Regions from separate parts of the Micromonospora sp. NPDC049645 genome, predicted to be linked through region 3. Evidence: riboswitches for the same ligand, from Rfam matches in the RefSeq annotation. Region 3 holds a riboswitch; each other region holds the start of a gene.
The links. Region 3 has a riboswitch for cobalamin ahead of bluB (5,6-dimethylbenzimidazole synthase). Riboswitches for the same ligand answer to the same signal wherever they lie in the genome.
Positions count from the first base shown of each region.

Region 1: linked by a shared signal. The riboswitch ahead of AB0J33_RS25880 (ribonucleoside-diphosphate reductase subunit alpha) and the one ahead of bluB (5,6-dimethylbenzimidazole synthase) in region 3 are both predicted to bind cobalamin.
Region 2: linked by a shared signal. The riboswitch ahead of cobN (cobaltochelatase subunit CobN) and the one ahead of bluB (5,6-dimethylbenzimidazole synthase) in region 3 are both predicted to bind cobalamin.
Region 4: linked by a shared signal. The riboswitch ahead of AB0J33_RS25845 (CbtB domain-containing protein) and the one ahead of bluB (5,6-dimethylbenzimidazole synthase) in region 3 are both predicted to bind cobalamin.

Region 1 is NZ_JBFAOI010000014.1:107,713-112,012, forward strand. Features, by position in the region: gene AB0J33_RS25875 (L-fuconate dehydratase) at 1-416, opposite strand, end outside; cobalamin riboswitch at 847-1,064, shown strand; gene AB0J33_RS25880 (ribonucleoside-diphosphate reductase subunit alpha) at 1,257-3,599, shown strand; gene AB0J33_RS25885 (ribonucleotide-diphosphate reductase subunit beta) at 3,656-4,300, shown strand, end outside.
Region 2 is NZ_JBFAOI010000005.1:258,682-262,981, forward strand. Features, by position in the region: gene AB0J33_RS14810 (inositol monophosphatase family protein) at 1-90, opposite strand, end outside; gene AB0J33_RS14815 (DUF5919 domain-containing protein) at 87-980, opposite strand; gene AB0J33_RS14820 (hypothetical protein) at 1,134-1,406, shown strand; cobalamin riboswitch at 1,559-1,688, shown strand; gene cobN (cobaltochelatase subunit CobN) at 1,967-4,300, shown strand, end outside.
Region 3 is NZ_JBFAOI010000010.1:36,313-40,612, reverse strand. Features, by position in the region: gene AB0J33_RS22035 (thiamine pyrophosphate-binding protein) at 1-1,144, shown strand, start outside; gene bluB (5,6-dimethylbenzimidazole synthase) at 1,202-1,831, opposite strand; cobalamin riboswitch at 1,861-2,061, opposite strand; gene AB0J33_RS22025 (TetR/AcrR family transcriptional regulator) at 2,157-2,738, shown strand; gene AB0J33_RS22020 (lysophospholipid acyltransferase family protein) at 2,735-3,391, shown strand; gene AB0J33_RS22015 (hypothetical protein) at 3,483-4,037, opposite strand; gene AB0J33_RS22010 (glycoside hydrolase family 15 protein) at 4,228-4,300, opposite strand, start outside.
Region 4 is NZ_JBFAOI010000014.1:99,215-103,514, reverse strand. Features, by position in the region: gene AB0J33_RS25855 (ABC transporter permease) at 1-503, opposite strand, end outside; gene AB0J33_RS25850 (amidohydrolase family protein) at 825-1,703, opposite strand; cobalamin riboswitch at 2,036-2,188, shown strand; gene AB0J33_RS25845 (CbtB domain-containing protein) at 2,223-2,426, shown strand; gene AB0J33_RS25840 (CbtA family protein) at 2,417-3,187, shown strand; gene AB0J33_RS25835 (histidine phosphatase family protein) at 3,184-3,774, shown strand; gene AB0J33_RS25830 (MFS transporter) at 3,857-4,300, opposite strand, start outside.

The sequences.
Region 1 (4,300 bases), on a different contig from region 3:
AGCCGCCACAGCGGCTTGTCGGCGGCCCGCGCGACCAGGTCCCACGACGCGTTCAACACGGCCGCCAGCGACAGGTGGACCACGCCCTTCTCCGGGCCGAGCCACCGCAGTTGGGAGTCGGAGGTGAGCAGGCGGTAGAGGGCGCCCATGTCCGCCGCCATGGTCGCCACGTCCAGGCCCACGAGGCGCTGTGCCTGGTGGACCGCCGCCGCCACGACGATGTCGTTGCCTCGACCGATGGTGAAGGTCAGGCCGTGGCCCTCCAGCGGCGCGCCCACGCTGTCGACGCCGTCGGTGTGCAGGACGACGTAGGCCGCGGAGTAGTCGCCGTCCTTGTTCATCGCGTCGGAGCCGTCGGCGGTCAGGGAGGTGGGGAAGCGGACGTCCTGCACGGTGACAGCAGTGATCTGCGGCATGCGCTCCTCGCCCGGCTCGACCAAAGATCAGATGATCACTGGGAGTATACGGAGGGCCGCTTCGGCCCGTCAACGATGTCGATCACCACGGACCCATAGTCATATGATGTTTCTGGCACCGGGGTAATCCGCCTTGCCGGCCGTGGTGGCAATTGACCGGCCGAGTGCGCGGGAACGAGGTCGCCGAAGATTAGATGTTCTACGCGAGTAAGAGAGCATTGACGGTGGCATATGCGTCCGGTATGCGGTGCTGCCACCTCGATACGTCACATCTCTGTCCACTGTCCAAACCGGCCGGGAAGCCCGTCTCCGCGGCCCGGCCGCGGTCGGGTCGCGCCGGGTCGATGGCTCGGGTGATCGTCATCACCAACCGACCGCCGACACGCCCGAGACCGACATGTGGGGTGTGACAACGGCTGCGTCCCTATATATGGTGTCGAGCGCAGCTGGTTCGGCCGCTCATCCGGCGCGGTCGAGGCAACAGGGAACCCGGTGGAAATCCGGGACTGTCCCGCAGCGGTGAGTGGGAACGACCGCCGTCATCAGCACTGGGCCACCCCTCGGCCTGGGAAGCGACGGCCAGTAGGAGACCGGCGACCCCGGTCGTGCCCACGAGTCCGAAGACCTGCCAGCGCGCCGCGTACCCGCACCCGGGTGGGCGGCGGTCCGAAGCCGCGTGGGACGGCCGACGCCACCTGGACCCACGCCTGGCTGGCGTGGCGTCCGCCGGTGTCTGTCCCCTCGCGTCCGGACCACCAGGTCTCGAACTCCGAGGAGCGAGTGGTGACAGTCACCGAGGTAGTCCCGACCAGCGGCGACGCGGCCCTGCGGCGCACGCCGATGCAGGTCCGCAAGCGCGACGGCGACACCGAACCCGTGGACGTGAACAAGATCGTCCGGGCGGTCGAGCGGTGGGCCGACGACCTGACCGATGTCGACCCGATGCGGGTGGCCACCCGCACGATCAGCGGCCTGTACGACGGCGCGACGACGGCCGAGCTGGACCGGCTGTCCATCCAGACCGCGGCCGAGATGATCGGGGAGGAGCCCCAGTACTCGCGCCTCGCCGCGCGGCTGCTGGCCGGCTACGTCGACAAGGAGGTACGTCGACAGGGCACCACCTCGTTCAGCACGGCGATCCGGGTCGGTCACGCCGAGGGTCTGATCGGCGACGACACCGCCGCGTTCGTCGCCGCACACGCCGCGACGCTCGACGCCGCCGTCGACCCGGACGGCGACCGCCGGTTCGAGTACTTCGGCCTGCGCACGGTGTACGACCGCTACCTGCTGCGCCACCCCACCAGCCGACTGGTGCTGGAAACTCCGCAGTACTGGCTGCTGCGGGTGGCCTGCGGTCTGTCCCGGACGGCGGACGAGGCGGTCGACTTCTACCGGCTGATGTCCAGCCTCGCCTACCTGCCCAGCTCACCGACCTTGTTCAACTCCGGCACCCGGCACACCCAGATGTCGTCCTGCTACCTGGTCGACTCGCCGCGCGACGAACTGGACTCGATCTATGCGCGGTACGCCCAGGTCGCCAACCTGTCCAAGTTCGCCGGCGGCATCGGCATCGCCTACTCCCGGGTGCGCTCCCGGGGGGCGCTGATCCGGGGCACCAACGGGCAGTCCAACGGGATCGTGCCGTGGCTGCGGACGCTGGACGCGAGCGTCGCCGCGGTCAACCAGGGCGGCCGGCGCAAGGGCGCGGCCTGCGTCTACCTGGAGCCGTGGCACCCGGACATCGAGGAGTTCCTGCAACTGCGGGACAACACCGGCGAGGACGCCCGGCGCACCCACAACCTCAACCTGGCCAACTGGATTCCGGACGAGTTCATGCGCCGGGTCGAGGCCGACGAGATGTGGTCGCTGTTCGACCCGCACGCGGTGCCCGAACTACCCGACCTGTGGGGGGAGCGGTTCGACGCCGCGTACCGGGAGGCCGAGGCGCAGGGTCGCTACGTGCGGCAGGTCCCGGCCCGGGAGCTGTACGGGAAGATGATGCGGACCCTCGCCCAGACCGGCAACGGGTGGATGACCTTCAAGGACGCCGCCAACCGGCTCTGCAACCAGACCGCCGAGCCGGGCAACGTGGTGCACCTGTCCAACCTCTGCACCGAGATCATCGAGGTGTCCAGCGACGCCGAGACCGCCGTGTGCAACCTCGGTTCGGTGAACCTCGCCGCCCACCTCACCGACGGGGGAGTCGACTGGGAGCGGCTGCGCGCCACGGTGCGGACGGCGGTGACCTTCCTCGACCGGGTCATCGACATCAACTACTACCCGACCGCGCAGGCGGCGGCGAGCAACCCCCGCTGGCGGCCGGTCGGGCTCGGGCTGATGGGGCTCCAGGACGTCTTCTTCGCGCTGCGGCTGCCGTTCGACTCGCCAGCCGCCCGGGAGCTGTCCACCCGGATCAGCGAGGAGCTGTACCTGACCGCGCTGGAGACCTCCGCCGACCTGGCTCGCGACTTCGGGGCACACCCGGCGTACCCGCAGACCCGGGCCGCGCGGGGCCAGCTGCAACCCGACCTGTGGGGTGTCGAGGGTACGCAGACCGCGCGGTGGGACGCGCTGCGTGAGCGGGTCGAGGCGTACGGGCTGCGCAACTCCCTGCTGGTGGCGGTCGCGCCGACCGCGACCATCGCCTCGATCGCCGGGTGCTACGAGTGCATCGAGCCGCAGGTGTCCAACCTGTTCAAGCGCGAGACCCTGTCGGGGGAGTTCCTCCAGGTCAACACCGCGCTGGTACGTGAGCTGAAGGCCCGTGGTCTGTGGACCGAGCGGATTCGCTCGGCGATCAAGCGGGCCGAGGGGTCGGTGCAGGACATCGCGGAGCTGCCGGCCGGCGTACGCGAGTTGTTCCGCACCGCCTGGGAGCTGCCGCAGCGGGCGCTGATCGACCTGGCCGCCGCCCGCGCCCCGTTCATCGACCAGTCCCAGTCGCTGAACCTGTTCCTCGCCTCGCCCACCATCGGCAAGCTCTCCTCGATGTACCTGTACGCCTGGAAGGCCGGGCTGAAGACCACCTACTACCTGCGCTCGCGCCCCGCCACCCGGATCCAGCAGGCCACCGTCAGCGCCGTCGCGCCCGTCGCCGTCAGCGCCGTCGCGCCCGTCGTTGTCGACGCGGAGGCGCTGGCCTGCTCGCTGGAGAACCCCGAGTCGTGCGAGGCCTGCCAGTGACGCCCGCCGCCGACCCCGCCGCCGACACCCACACCTCCGACACGAGGACCGCGCACATGCTGCTCGACCCCGGGATGGACCTCACCCTCCGTCCGATGCGTTACCCGCACTTCTTCGACCGGTTCCGCGACGCGATCCGCAACACCTGGACGGTCGAGGAGGTCGACCTGCACGCCGACCTCGCCGACCTGGACAAGCTGTCGCCGGCCGAACGGCACCTGGTCAGCCGCCTGGTGGCGTTCTTCGCCACCGGCGACACGATCGTCGCCAACAACCTGGTGCTCAATCTCTACCAGCACGTCAACAGCCCCGAGGGTCGCCTCTACCTGTCCCGGCAGCTGTTCGAGGAGGCCGTGCACGTCCAGTTCTATCTCAACCTGCTCGACACGTACGTGCCCGACGAGACGGAGCGCTTCGCGGCCTTCGCCGCCATCGAGAACATCCCATCGATCCGTCGTAAAGCCGAGTTCTGCTTCCGCTGGATCGACTCCCTCAACGACCTGCGGGAGCTGCGGTCCCGGGAGGATCGGCGGGCGTTCCTGCTCAACCTGATCTGCTTCGCCGCCTGCATCGAGGGATTGTTCTTCTACGGCGCGTTCGCGTACGTCTACTTCCTGCGCTCGCGTGGCCTGCTGCACGGCCTCGCCTCCGGCACCAACTGGGTGTTCCGGGACGAGTCGATGCACATGGCGTTCGCGTTC
Region 2 (4,300 bases), on a different contig from region 3:
CAGCGCACCGGGCTGGAGTGTCCGCATCAGGTCGTGCGCCAGGTCGACGGCCTCCTTCGCGAGGGGAAGGAGACGGGCGTAGTCGGTCATAGCTGGCGGCTGCGATTCCAGAGTGAGCTGAACATCTCGTCGAAGATCGGGTAGAGGCCGGAGGTGCTCGCGTTGCGCTCGATGACCATGGTCGGGCAGTCGACGCCTCGCAGCTGCGGTAGGTAGTGCTGAACGACGCAGAGCCGGTCATCGATCAGAAGTAGGTTGGCGCGAATGGACTCGTCATAGACCCCGATGGCGAGGTTGTCTCGGGCACTGGCGGGGAGTCGGTCTCGAATGCGGCGGGTCAGGTTCTGGATGTTGAGTTCGGTGAGCGCGCTGAGTTGTCCGTCCGGGTAGTCGTCCTCACGCTCCTGCCGCCTGATTGCCGCACCGGCGGGATCGAGGAACAGGCACCGGAGGCGGGTGCCGGCGGCGAGGAGCTTCAGGAGGTGGTTGTCGGCGTACTGCTGACAAATGAGGTTGAGCGACAGGCCGGACGCCCGGATGTCCGTGGCATGGTCGAAGAGGACGTGCGGCGGCAGGTCCGCCACGAAAGCTGACCGGCTGGAATAGATCGCGGTGACATCGGCGCGCCTGTCCCGCAGAACCTTCGTGACCTGCGGGCCACTGGCGTCCCGTTCGGTCGGTGTCTGGTCGCGTTCGCCGAGCAGGAACGTCATCCGGGCGTGGCGTGGCATGGACAGGCCGGTGCAGATGCGGGCGAGGACGTCGATGCTGCTGACCCGGCGAGCACCGCTGGTGATTTCGCTGACCTGCGCCTGGCTGAGCCCGGTGGCGACACCCAGGGTGGTTTGGCTGACGTGGGTGGCTCGCTGGACGAGGCGGAATACCTGCGCGACATCGCGGGCGGCCAAGGCGTCGAGCATGTCGGTGCGGTCCCACAGCAGGTCGGAGATGGTAAGCGCGGCAGTTGTCCGGACGCTCACGGATGGCTCCCTTCCCGCTCAAGTGTGAGGGCCAGCTTATCCACTGACCGGATGGCCGCAGCGGGAGGTCATCCGGGGAGCGGAAGAAAGTCATCCGTCGAGGGATCACGGCCTGTGATGGATAGCGGCGGTTGCGGTGAGCAGGCTCATGGTGTGAGTCTTCGGTCCCGACCGCACCTACCCATGCGTCCCGCCTGGTTGTGCCGCAACTGCGCCGCCGCGTGGCCGTGCTCCCGCGCGCAACTCGATCTCGTCGCCGAGTTCTACGGCCACTCGCTGGCGCTGGCCCTGTACCTGACGTCCTGCATGAACGAGGCCATCCACGACTTGTACGAACTCGGCGGTCGCCCCGACCTTGCCGTGCTGCACGCGCGCTTCCTCGGCTGGCTGTCACTGACCCGCCGGCCGCGACGCCTTGAGGAGTAACCCAGGGCGGAGCCCTGCCGTCGGGGCGATGAGACAACCCTTGCGCGCCGATATTTCCGCAGGTCAATCTCGTGATCGCGGGTAGGTGACGCCGGGGCCTGCGTTGACCGGCGGCGCGCCGATGTGGCAGCATTCGCGGCCTGACGGCAGTGAAGGAAGTCGGTGCAATTCCGACGCGGTCCCGCCACTGTCACCGGGGAGCGATCCCCCCTCGTGAGTCACGGCCGTGTGTCTGCGGTTGGAAGGCCGGGGGAGAGCGTCGATCCGGAAGCCAGGATACTTCGGCCGTCGGGACGTACCCCAGGGCGTGGACACCCGAGGAGGACCCGATGACGCACGGCGTCTCATTCATCGACGAACATCGTCGTTTTGCGCTCCAGGCAGTGCGCTCCGAGGACACCGGCCACCGGCACCACTGAGCCGGGCGCCCGCCGCTGACCGACCCCGACGCCCGCGTCGGTGTGTCGTCCACCCGGGCCGTCGTACCGGCTGACGCATTACCCACCCGCATCGTTCCGGTCACCCGTGAGGGTTCGGGGCGTCACTTTCCGGAGCCTGCCGTGCGCATTCTGCTGCTCTCCACCGCCGACACCGACCTGCTGGCGGCCCGCGCCAGCGACGCCGACTACCGGTTGGCCAACCCCGCACGGGTCGCCGCCGACGAGGTGCCGGCCCTGCTCGACGGGGTCGCCCTCGTCGTCGTACGCCTGCTCGGCGGTCGGCAGGCGTGGCCCGACGGTCTCGACGCGGTGCTCGCCGCCGGTGTGCCGACGGTCGTGCTCGGCGGCGAGGCGCTGCCCGACGCCGAGCTGATGGCCATCTCCACCGTGCCGTCCGGGGTCGTCACCCAGGCGCTCGCGTACCTGGTGGAGGGTGGGCCGGATAACCTCGGGCAGCTGGCCCGTTTCCTCTCCGACACGGTGCTGCTCACCGGCGAGGGCTTCGCCCCGCCCTCAGCCACCCCGGCGTACGGCCTGCACGGTGAGCACGTCACGAATCCGGATCAGCCCACCGTGGGGATCGTGTTCTACCGGGCGCACGCCCTCGCCGGTAACACCGGGTTCGTCGACGTGCTGGCCGAGGCGGTACGGGCGGCCGGCGGCAACCCCCTGCCGATCTTCTGCGGCTCGCTGCGGGGGCTGACCGGCCACGCCGGCCCGCTCGAACTCTTCAGCCGCTGCGACGCCCTGCTGGTCACCGTGCTCGCGGCCGGCGGCGCGGTCGCCGCGGACGCCTCCGGGGGCGGCGACGAGGACGCCTGGGACGTCGGCGCCCTGGCCGCCCTGGAGGTGCCGATCATCCAGGCGCTCTGCCTGACCAGCACCCGCGCGCAGTGGGCCGACAGCGACGCCGGACTGTCCCCGTTGGACGCGGCGATGCAGGTGGCCATCCCCGAGTTCGACGGCCGGATCATCACCGTGCCGTTCTCGTTCAAGCAGATCGACGCGGACGGCCTCTCGATCTACGCCGCCGACCCCGAGCGGGCCGCCCGGGTCGCCGGGATCGCGGTGCGCCACGCCCGGCTGCGGTATGTGCCCAACCCCGACAAGCGGATCGCCGTGGTGCTCAGCTCGTACCCGACCAAGCACTCCCGGGTCGGCAACGCCGTGGGGTTGGACACCCCGGTCTCGGCGGTCCGGTTGTTCGCCGCGCTGGCCGAGGAGGGCTACGACCTGGGCGACGCGCCGCCACCCGCCGACGGGGACGCGCTGATCCACGCGCTGATCGCCGCCGGTGGTCACGATGTGGAGTGGCTCACCCCGGAGCAGTTGGCCGCGGCCGAGGCCCGGATACCGGGGCAGACGTACCGGCGCTGGTTCGACCAGATCCCGGCCGAGCTGCGCGAGCGGATGCGGCAGCACTGGGGTGAACCGCCCGGCGAGCTGTACACCGACGGCGGGGACATCGTGCTCGCCGGGCTGCGCTTCGGCAACGTGGTGCTGCTGATCCAGCCACCCCGCGGTTTCGGGGAGAACCCGATCGCCATCTACCACGACCCGGACCTGCCGCCCAGCCATCACTACCTGGCCGCGTACCGCTGGTTGAGCGCTCCCGTCGCGGACGGCGGCTTCGGCGCGGACGCCGTGGTGCACCTGGGCAAGCACGGCACCCTGGAGTGGCTGCCCGGCAAGGGTCTCGGCCTGGCCGCCGACTGCGCGCCCGACGCGGTCCTCGGCGACCTGCCGCTGGTCTACCCGTTCATCGTCAACGACCCCGGTGAGGGCACCCAGGCCAAGCGGCGGGCGCACGCAGTGGTCATCGACCACCTGGTCCCGCCGATGGCCCGCGCCGAGACCTACGGCGACCTGGCCAAACTGGAGCAGCTGCTGGACGAGTACGCCACCGTGCAGGCGCTCGACCCGGCCAAGGTGCCCACCGTGCGGGCCCAGATTTGGGACCTGGTGCGCGCGGCCGAGTTGCACCACGACCTGCACGCCGAGGCGATGCCCGACGCGGACGACTTCGACGACTTCGTGCTGCACCTCGACGGGTACCTCTGCGAGGTCAAGGACGTGCAGATCCGCGACGGTCTGCACATCCTCGCCGACGCGCCCACCGGTGAGCCCCGGGTCAACCTGGTCCTCGCGGTGCTGCGCGCCCCGCAGATCTGGGGTGGCGCCCGCGCCCTGCCCGGCCTGCGGCAGGCCCTCGCCGTCGCCTACGGGCTCGACGAGCAGGAACTGCTCGCGGCGCCGGGTCAGCGTCTGACGCTGCCCACGGCGTTGACCGACGTGGCGGACGGTCCGGCCGGCACCGCCGCCGACGCGATCGACCTCATCGAGGCCGTCGCCCGGCGGTTGGTCGTCGGCATGGAGACCCTGGACTGGGCCGTGGACGCGGTCGACGCGGTGGTCGCGGAGGTGACCGGCCAGCCGATCCCGGACGTCGCCGCG
Region 3 (4,300 bases):
GGAGGTCGCCCCGCAGGTCGAGCCGTTGCTGGCCGCGCTTGGGGCGGCACGGCGACCGGTCTTCATCGCGGGTCGGGGTGCCCGCGCGGCCCGGGAACCGTTGACCCGGCTCGCCGACGCGTGCGGCGCGCTGCTCGCGGTCTCGGCCGCGGCGAAGGGACTGTTCGCCGGGAATCCGTGGAACCTCGATGTGGCCGGCGGCTTTGCCACCCCCCTCGCGGCCGAGTTGATCGGCGCGGCGGACCTGGTCGTCGCGTGGGGCAGCACGCTGAACATGTGGACCACCCGGCACGGGGAACTGATTGCGCCCTCGGCCGTCGTCGTCCAGGTGGACCGCGACCCGGCCGCGTTCGGGGTGAACCGCCCGGTGGACGTGGCGGTGACCGGCGAGGTGGCGGCGGTCGCCGAGGAGGTGCTCGCGCGACTGGGCGCCGCCGCCCGCAGGGGGCCCGCGGGCGGCGGGGCCGGCGGCTGGCGTACGCCGGAGCTGGCGCAACGGATCCGCGACCACGGCCGGTGGCGGACGGTCCCGTACCGGGACGAGAGCGCCCCGGCGCGGGCCGACGCCCCGGCGAGAATCGACCCGAGGACGCTCTCCGCCGCATTGGACGACCTGCTGCCGCCCGACCGGACGGTGGCGGTCGACTCCGGCAACTTCATGGGCTACCCGTCGATGTGGCTCGACGTGCCGGACGTGGCCGGATTCTGCTTCACGCAGGCGTTCCAGTCGGTCGGGCTCGGCCTGGCCAGTGCGCTCGGCGCGGCGGTGGCCCGGCCGGACCGGCTCACCGTCGCCGCGCTCGGCGACGGTGGCTTCGTCATGTCCGCGACCGAGCTGGTCACCGCCGTCCGCCTGGCGCTACCCCTGCTCGTGGTGATCTACGACGACGCGGCGTACGGCGCCGAGGTGCACCACTTCGGCCCGGACGGGCACCCGTTGGAGACGGTCACCTTCCCCGAGACCGACCTGGCCGCCATCGCCCGTGGTTACGGCTGCGACGGGGTGACCGTGCGGACCGTGGACGATCTCGGACCGCTACGCACGTGGCTCGCGGGACCCCGGACGCGGCCGATGGTGGTCGACGCCAAGGTGTCCGCCGCGCGCGGCTCGTGGTGGCTTGAGGAGGCGTTCCGTGGCCACTGAACTCCGCCGACGGGTACGGTCCGCCGGCTGCGCCGCGCCAGTCACCCGGTCACCCGGTCACCCGGTTGTCCACCGATCGTGGTGGATCACCGACGACAGCGGGCGTCGCTGGCGCCAGCCGTGCCGTTCCAGGTCCGGCGTCTGCTCCAGATGGGTGACCGGGCCGACGCAGAGCCACGCCACGGGGCGGATGCTGGCCGGGATGGCGAGCAGGTCGCGTAGGAACGGCTCCCGGTAGAACGAGACCCAACCAACGCCGAGCTGCTCGGCGGTCGCGGCCAGCCACAGGTTCTGGATCGCCAGACAGACCGAGTAGAGGCCGGCGTCGGCGATCGCGTGACGGCCGAGCACGGCCGGTCCGCCCCGCTCGGGGTCGTAGGTGACCACGACCGACACCGTCGACTCGCGTACACCATCGATCTTGATCCGGGCGAAGCGCTCCGCCGCCGCGGCGTCGAGGGTGGCCGCGAAGGTGTCTCTCTCCTGTTCCACGTGCCGGTGGAACTCCTGCCGCAGCTGCGGATCGCGGACCAGGATGAAGTCCCAGGGCTGGGAGAGACCGACGCTCGGCGCGGCGTGCGCCGCCGTGAGGATCCTCTGCAACGTCTCGTCGGGGATCGGCGCCCCGGTGAACTGGGCCCGTACGTCCCGGCGGCGGTGGATGGTCTCGTAGAGTCCGGTGTTCAAGGCAGGCTCCCGCTGCGCTCGTGCCCCTCACGGGGCCCATGACGCGAGGCCGGTCTTCGGACTCCCGGATCTACGCTGGTCACCCGCCTTCCCAGCCCCTCAGGGCCAGTGGCTGCGTCTGGTACGCGTGGGTGGCAGCTCCCCGGTCACCGCGGCGGGCCCGTGCCGGATTCACACCGGCTTCCCGATTCTCCCCACTCGCGCGGGGCACCTCGCAACGTTTGTGCCACCGCAGACCATAGCGGCCCCGGACGAACCCGGGACGACGTGGCGACCGGCAGCAGCAGGGTAGACGTTGTCTACTCACCTCTGGTAGACAGCGTCTGTGCACGCTGACGAGGGTCTCCGCGAACGCCTCATCCGGGTCGGTGGCGAACTGCTCGACAACGAGGGTCCGTCCCGGGTGTCGCTGCGAGAGATCGCCCGACACGCCGGCGTCTCGCACGGCGCGCCGCGCCGCTACTTTCCCACCCACCTGGAGTTGCTGTCGGCGATCGCCCGCGACGGCTTCACCGACCTCGCCGCCCGGGCGAACTCCACCCTGACCGGGACGACTGGCGACCACCCACGCGCCCGGCTTGCCGCGCTCGCCCGGGTTTACCTCGACTTCGCCGCCACCCGCCGCGGCCGATACGAGCTGATGTTTCGCCACGACCTGCTGGAGAGCGGCCACCTGGGACTGCGCGAGCTCAGCCTGCCGCTGTTCCGCCTCCTCACCGACCTGGTCGCGCAGGCCCGGCCCGAGCCCGAGCCACCAGCCGAGGTCGTCGCCGCAGCACTCTGGGCCAACCTGCACGGCCTCGCCCAACTGTGGAACTGGGGCAGTCTCACCCTCGCAACCGGCGCCACCGATCCCGACGTCCTCCTCGACGCCACCCTCACCGCCCACCTTGGACCCGCCGCATGACCGAGACCCCACCCCTGTACGCAGTGGCCCAGCGCACCATCGGCCGATACCTCCGCCACTCCTGGCGTCCCACCGTCACCGGCCTCGGTCACCTCCCCGAATCCGGAGGCGCGATCCTGGCCGCCAACCACCTGTCGATCGCCGACCAGTTGTTCCTCGGAATCCTGACCCCCCGACACGTCGCCTTCTGGGCCAAGGCCGAGTACTTCCGCTCTCCGGGGCCCCTCGGTCACCTCACCCGGCGGGCGGTCACCGGCCTGGGCGCCATTCCGGTCGAGCGGGGCGGCGGCCGCGCGGTCCTCTCGGCGTTCGACGCCGCCATCCCCGTACTCCGCTCCGGCGGCCTGGTCGCCATCTTCCCCGAGGGCACGCGTTCTCCCGACGGCCGCCTCTACCGTGGTCGCACCGGCACGGTCCGCCTCGCCCACCAGGCCGGCGTCCCGATCATTCCGGTCGGCATCCGCGGCACCGACCGCGTACGTCCGCCCGGTGCCCGCCTTCCCCGACGCCACCCGATCAGCATCACCTTCGGGCCGGCGATCCCGGTGCGGATCGACGCGCCCGCGGACGTCCGCCGCCTCACCGACACCCTGATGGCCACCATCCAGTCCCTCAGCGGCCAGGAGTACGTGCCGCGCTACGCCCGGACCTGACCGCGACACGTCTGCCGGCCGAGGCAGGCGAGCCGCCACCGACCTGCGTCGCTGGAGGTTGGACGCAGTCGTTCGACAGCTGACGGACCCGTCAACTCAACGTGTGGGTCACGTCGTCGACGTCGAAGGCCGTGACGCCGTTGCCGGCCGTCTCGCTGGCCAAGAAGCTGATCGTGGCGGTGCGCTCGGTCGTCGCCGTCCCCGTCGACATGGCGTACTGCCGCCACTGCGACCCACCGTCGAAGGCCAGCGAGAACCTCGTCTTCGGGGGGATCCCGGTGACCGCCAGCCCGACGTTCAGGTAGTCGCCACGGCTGGTCTCGCTGGTGGTCGTCCGGACCCAGAAGCGGACCGTCAGGTCGCAGTTGGCGGGCACGGTGACGGTGGTGCGCAGCAGGTCGCTACGCGTCACGTCCAGCCCGGCGAAGGTGGCGTACGCACGGCCGGTGTGTGCGGGCCGGGTCGTGTCGCCCAACACGACGATGCGGGGGCCGGCGGTCCAGCCGGTGGTGCCGCGCTCGAACCCGGGGTTGGGGTGGATCTGCCCGGAGCAGGGTGCGTCGGCGGCCGGCCGGGCGTGGGACGCGCTGCCCGTGGCCAGGAGTAGCAGGGCGGCTGCCGAGGCGGCGGTGACGAGGGCCTTCATCAGTTCTCCCCGTGTCGATACATTCGGATCAGTCGATTGATTCGACCTTCCGTGATGGGCCTCGGCACGTCAAGCCCTTCCCAGCGTCGGCATCGCACGGCCGGCCGACGCTGGTCGCCGACGAAGCGGCGCGGGCCGGTCCGAACCGGGGACGGGCCCGCGCGACGACGGTGGTCGGTGGGTGCCCGCGCTAGCGGCGGCGGCGGGAGTCGGCCTCGGCGTCGAGCAGGTCGTTGAGCGTCAACGCAGAGTTGATCAACGAC
Region 4 (4,300 bases), on a different contig from region 3:
AAGGATCGGGGCAGTCCGTAGACGCCGACCGCTCCGGTGATGATGAAGACGAGCCCGCGGCCCACGGACATCGTTCCCAGCGTCGCGATGAACGGCGGTATCCGGGCCACGGTCACCAGCAGACCGTTCAGCAGCCCGGCCAACGCGCCGACGCCGATCGCGACCACCGTGGCCGCCCAGAGCGGGAAGCCGAGGTCACGCACGACCATCGCTCCGACGACGCCGGCGAGCGCGGCGACCGACCCCACCGACAGGTCGATGCCCTTGGTGATGATGACCATCGTCTGCGCCGTGGCGATGATGGCGATCACCGCGGTCTGCGCCCCGATGTTGAACAGGTTGTCCGCGGTGAGGAAATACGGACTGGCGAAGGTCAACGCGATGAACAGGACGACGAGCGCGGTCGCGGCGGTCAGCTCGGAGACGGCATGGGAGATCCGTTCCCGGAACCAGTCGCTGAGTTCGCCGCGTTGCGTGCCGGCGGTTGCCTCGACGGTACTCATCGTCGGACCTGACCTCCCCAAGCGTGGCGCCGACACGCGACGGGGACCCGCCGACGAGCCAAGCACCTGCGAGCAACCGGACCCACTCGACGGGAAGGGCGGCGTCGTGCCCGCGCGGCCCACCAGATATAGGTCGGATGTTTCCCACGATCAGGCGTTACCTTGCCACGCATTCACGTATGTTGCCAAGGACTTGCGACCATGTTTTGTCATCGTTACCCGCGCACGCCCCGGCATCCGTCCGACCAGCGAACACCCACCGCAGCCCATCGCATGTTATCGATAACATGCTATGTCATCAGGTCGGAAGCCCTCGCGGCGTCACGACGCGGTCAGCCGGTACACCCTGCCTGCGGTCTGCCGCCAGATCGCCGCACGCTCGTGGTCGCTCAACGACCCCAGCAGGCCATCCAGGACGGTGACCCAGCGAACGTACGAGGTGGCGAGCAGGCAGACCGGCCAGTCCGAGCCGAACATCAGCCGGTCCGGGCCGAACACGTCGAGCGCGTGCTCGACGGCGGGCCGCAGGTCGGCCGTCGTCCAGAACCCGCCGTCCACCTCGGTCACCAGACCGGAGAGCTTCGCCGTCGTGTTGGGCTCGGCCGCGAGCGCCCGGAGGTCGCTGGGCCAGTCGCCGAGGTCGGCGCGCCCGAGCGGAGGCTTGCCGAGGTGGTCGAGAACGAACCGCACCTCGGGGAGGTCGCGGACGAGCCGGATGGCCGCCGGCAGCTGACGGGGGCGCACCAGCAGGTCGAAGGCGAGACCAGCGGCCCCCACGGCGGCGATGCCCCGCCGCACGTCGGGGCGGTCGAGATACGTCGGGTCGGGCTCGGACTGCACCAGGTGGCGGATCCCGACCAACCGCTCCCCGCCGCGCGCCGCCCTCAGCCGGTCGAGGCGACGGCCGACCTCGTCGGCGGTGAGGTCGACCCAGCCGACGACCCCGGCGATGAGTGGATCGTCAGCCGCGACGCCGAGCAGCTCGGGCGTCTCCGACCGCACCGCGACGGACTGTACGACCACCGTCTGGGTGACCCCGGCGACCCGGGCCGCCGGGGCGAGTTCGACGGGCGTGAAGTCGTCGTCGATCGCGGCCATGGTGTGCGGGTCGATCCAGGGCTGCGGGTGCCGCGCCCGGACCCAGAGGTGATGGTGCGCGTCGATGATCCCCGCTCGTCGCGCGGCTCCGCCAGCCGTCACCGGACCCCCGTCCTGGCGCTTCACGTCCACCCCACACCCCGCCCGGCACCGGGCCGACCGACGACGTCGACCCGGGCCCACAGAGCCAAACCCGCAGGTTGACCATGTTAGCGGTAACAGGCCAGTGGCAGCTCAAGGAACGCGCGCCCGCCGCGGGCAAAGCATCGAATCTTCATGAATTCACGGTTGTCGAGAGGGAACTTTCCGCTGCCGACGGCACCGCCAAAGCCGGCCATCGCCCAGGTCATCCCTTTGGTCTGACGAATCCGCCGGCAGCTGCGGGGCTGGCCCAGCGCCGGGCGGACGCCCACGGAGTACGGGACCCAGGGTTGACCGTCCGAGGCGGCACCGATACCGTCGACCCACTATCTGCGGCGACGCGAGGGAAGCCGGTGTGATTCCGGCGCGGTCGCGCCACTGTGAGCGGTTCCCACCTCAATGGGGGCCGCGAGCCAGGACGCTCGGTCGTCCGCAGCCTTGCGATGGGGACGCGTCATCCCTGGGGAGGTTCGTGTATTCATGTCTAGCTCCGCTTCCAGCCAGCCGGTGGTGCACCCCGCTGGCACCACCCGTCTGCTGTGGACCGTCCTGGCGACCGTCGCCGTGCTCGCCCTGCTGACGTACCTCGTCGCCTTCGACCAGGGTGCGGTGTCGCGCAGCGGGATGTACCTGCACGAGCTGATGCACGACGGTCGGCACCTGCTCGGTGTCCCGTGCCACTGAACACCACAAGCGCTCCCCCGTTCGTCGCCGTCCTCGTCCGTGGGCTGCTCGCCGGCCTGATCGCCGGCCTGCTCGCCGGCGCGTTCGCGTACGTCGCCGGTGAGCCGCACGTCGAGGCGGCCATCGCCATCGAGGACGCGGCGACGCACGCCGAGCCCGCCGCCGGCGCGCACGATCACGAGGACGCCCTGGTCAGTCGGACCGGCCAGCGTGGCGGCCTGTTCCTGGCCACCAGCCTGTTCGGCGCCGCGATGGGTGGCCTGCTGGCCACGGCGTACGTTCTGCTGTCCCGTCGGCGGCGTGGTGACGACGACGGGCGGGCCGGTCTGCTGCTGGCCGGCGCGGCGCTGCTCGGCGCGGTGATCGTGCCGTTTCTCAAGTACCCGGCGAACCCGCCGGCGGTCGGCGATCCGGCCACCATCAACCAGCGGACCGTCACCTACCTGCTGATGGTGGTGCTCGGCCTGGTGGCCGTGTGGGCCGGCACGCTGGGCTACCGGTCGGTCGGCGCCCAGGCGCCGCCGTGGCTGCGCGCCGCTGCGGCGGTGGGTGGGTTCCTGCTGGTCACGGCAGTGTCGTACGTGGTGATGCCCTCCTTTCAGGAGGTCCCCGCCGACTTTCCGGCGACCCTGCTGTGGAACTTCCGGCTGGCCTCACTCGGCACGCAGGTCGTGCTCTGGACGGGCATCGGTCTGCTGTTCGCGGCCCTGATGCACCACGAGCGGCGTCGCCGGGCCGCCACCGCGCTGCCGGGCACGTGACCGGCACCAGCCTCCAGCTGGTCGCCCACGCTCACACCACCGCCCTGCGCCGGGCCCATTTCGGCACGAGCGACGACAGCCTGGACGAGGGTGGCCGGCGTGCCGCCCTCGCCCGCACGGGCGCGGAGCGGCGTGGACCTCTCGGCGCGCACGACGTCTGCCTGTCCAGCCCGGCCGCAGCGGCCCGACAGACCGCGGACGCCCTCGGTCTGCTGCCGAGCGTCGAGGTGGCGTTGGCCGACTGCGACTACGGCGACTGGGCCGGCCGGTCGCTCGATGAGGTAGCCGTCACGCAGCCACGGGCATTGCACGACTGGCTGTCCGCGCCGGACTGCGCGCCGCACGGTGGTGAGTCCGTCGGTGCGGTGCGGGCTCGGGTGGGTCGCTGGTTGGACGACCAGCGCGGGGTCGGTCAACGGATCGTCGCGGTCACCCACCCACTGGTGATCCGGGTGGCGGTGGTCCATGCCCTCGATCTGCCGACGGCGACCTACCGGCGGGTGGACGTGGAGCCGTTGGCGGTCGTCCGGCTCACCGCCCAGGGCGGGCGCTGGCAACTGCGGTTCAGCACTGCGCGAGCGGGTTGAGGCACCGCCAACGACGCAGGCCGTGCCCACCAGGAGTGGATGGGCCCGGCCTGCGCGTGTTCGGCGGCTGTCAGCCGTCTCCTCAGTGGCGGTGGGGCAGGTGCAGCTCGACCGGCTCGGGCGGAAGGTCATCGACACCGGCGGCGACGGCCTGCTCGTGGCGGCGACGCGCCGAGGGCAGGGCGAGTGCCGCGAACACGGCCAGGACCGCGACGCCCGCGCACACCCAGAAGCCGGCGGTGAACGCCGCGTCCGTGGGCAGTCCCTGCGGGGTGCTGTTCGACGTGATGACGGCCGCGACGACCGCCGCGCCGATGCTGCTGCCGATGGTCCGGGCGATGGTGTTGACGCCGCTCGCCTCGCCGGTCTGCCCGGCCGGGACGCTCTCGATGATGGCGTTGGACATCGCCGCGAACGCCAGGCCGATGCCGGCGCCGGTGAGCACCCCGGAGAGCAGCACCTGCCAGGTCGCGCCGTGCGCGAGTGCCGGCAGCGCGAACGCGACGACGACCGCGACCGTGCCGAG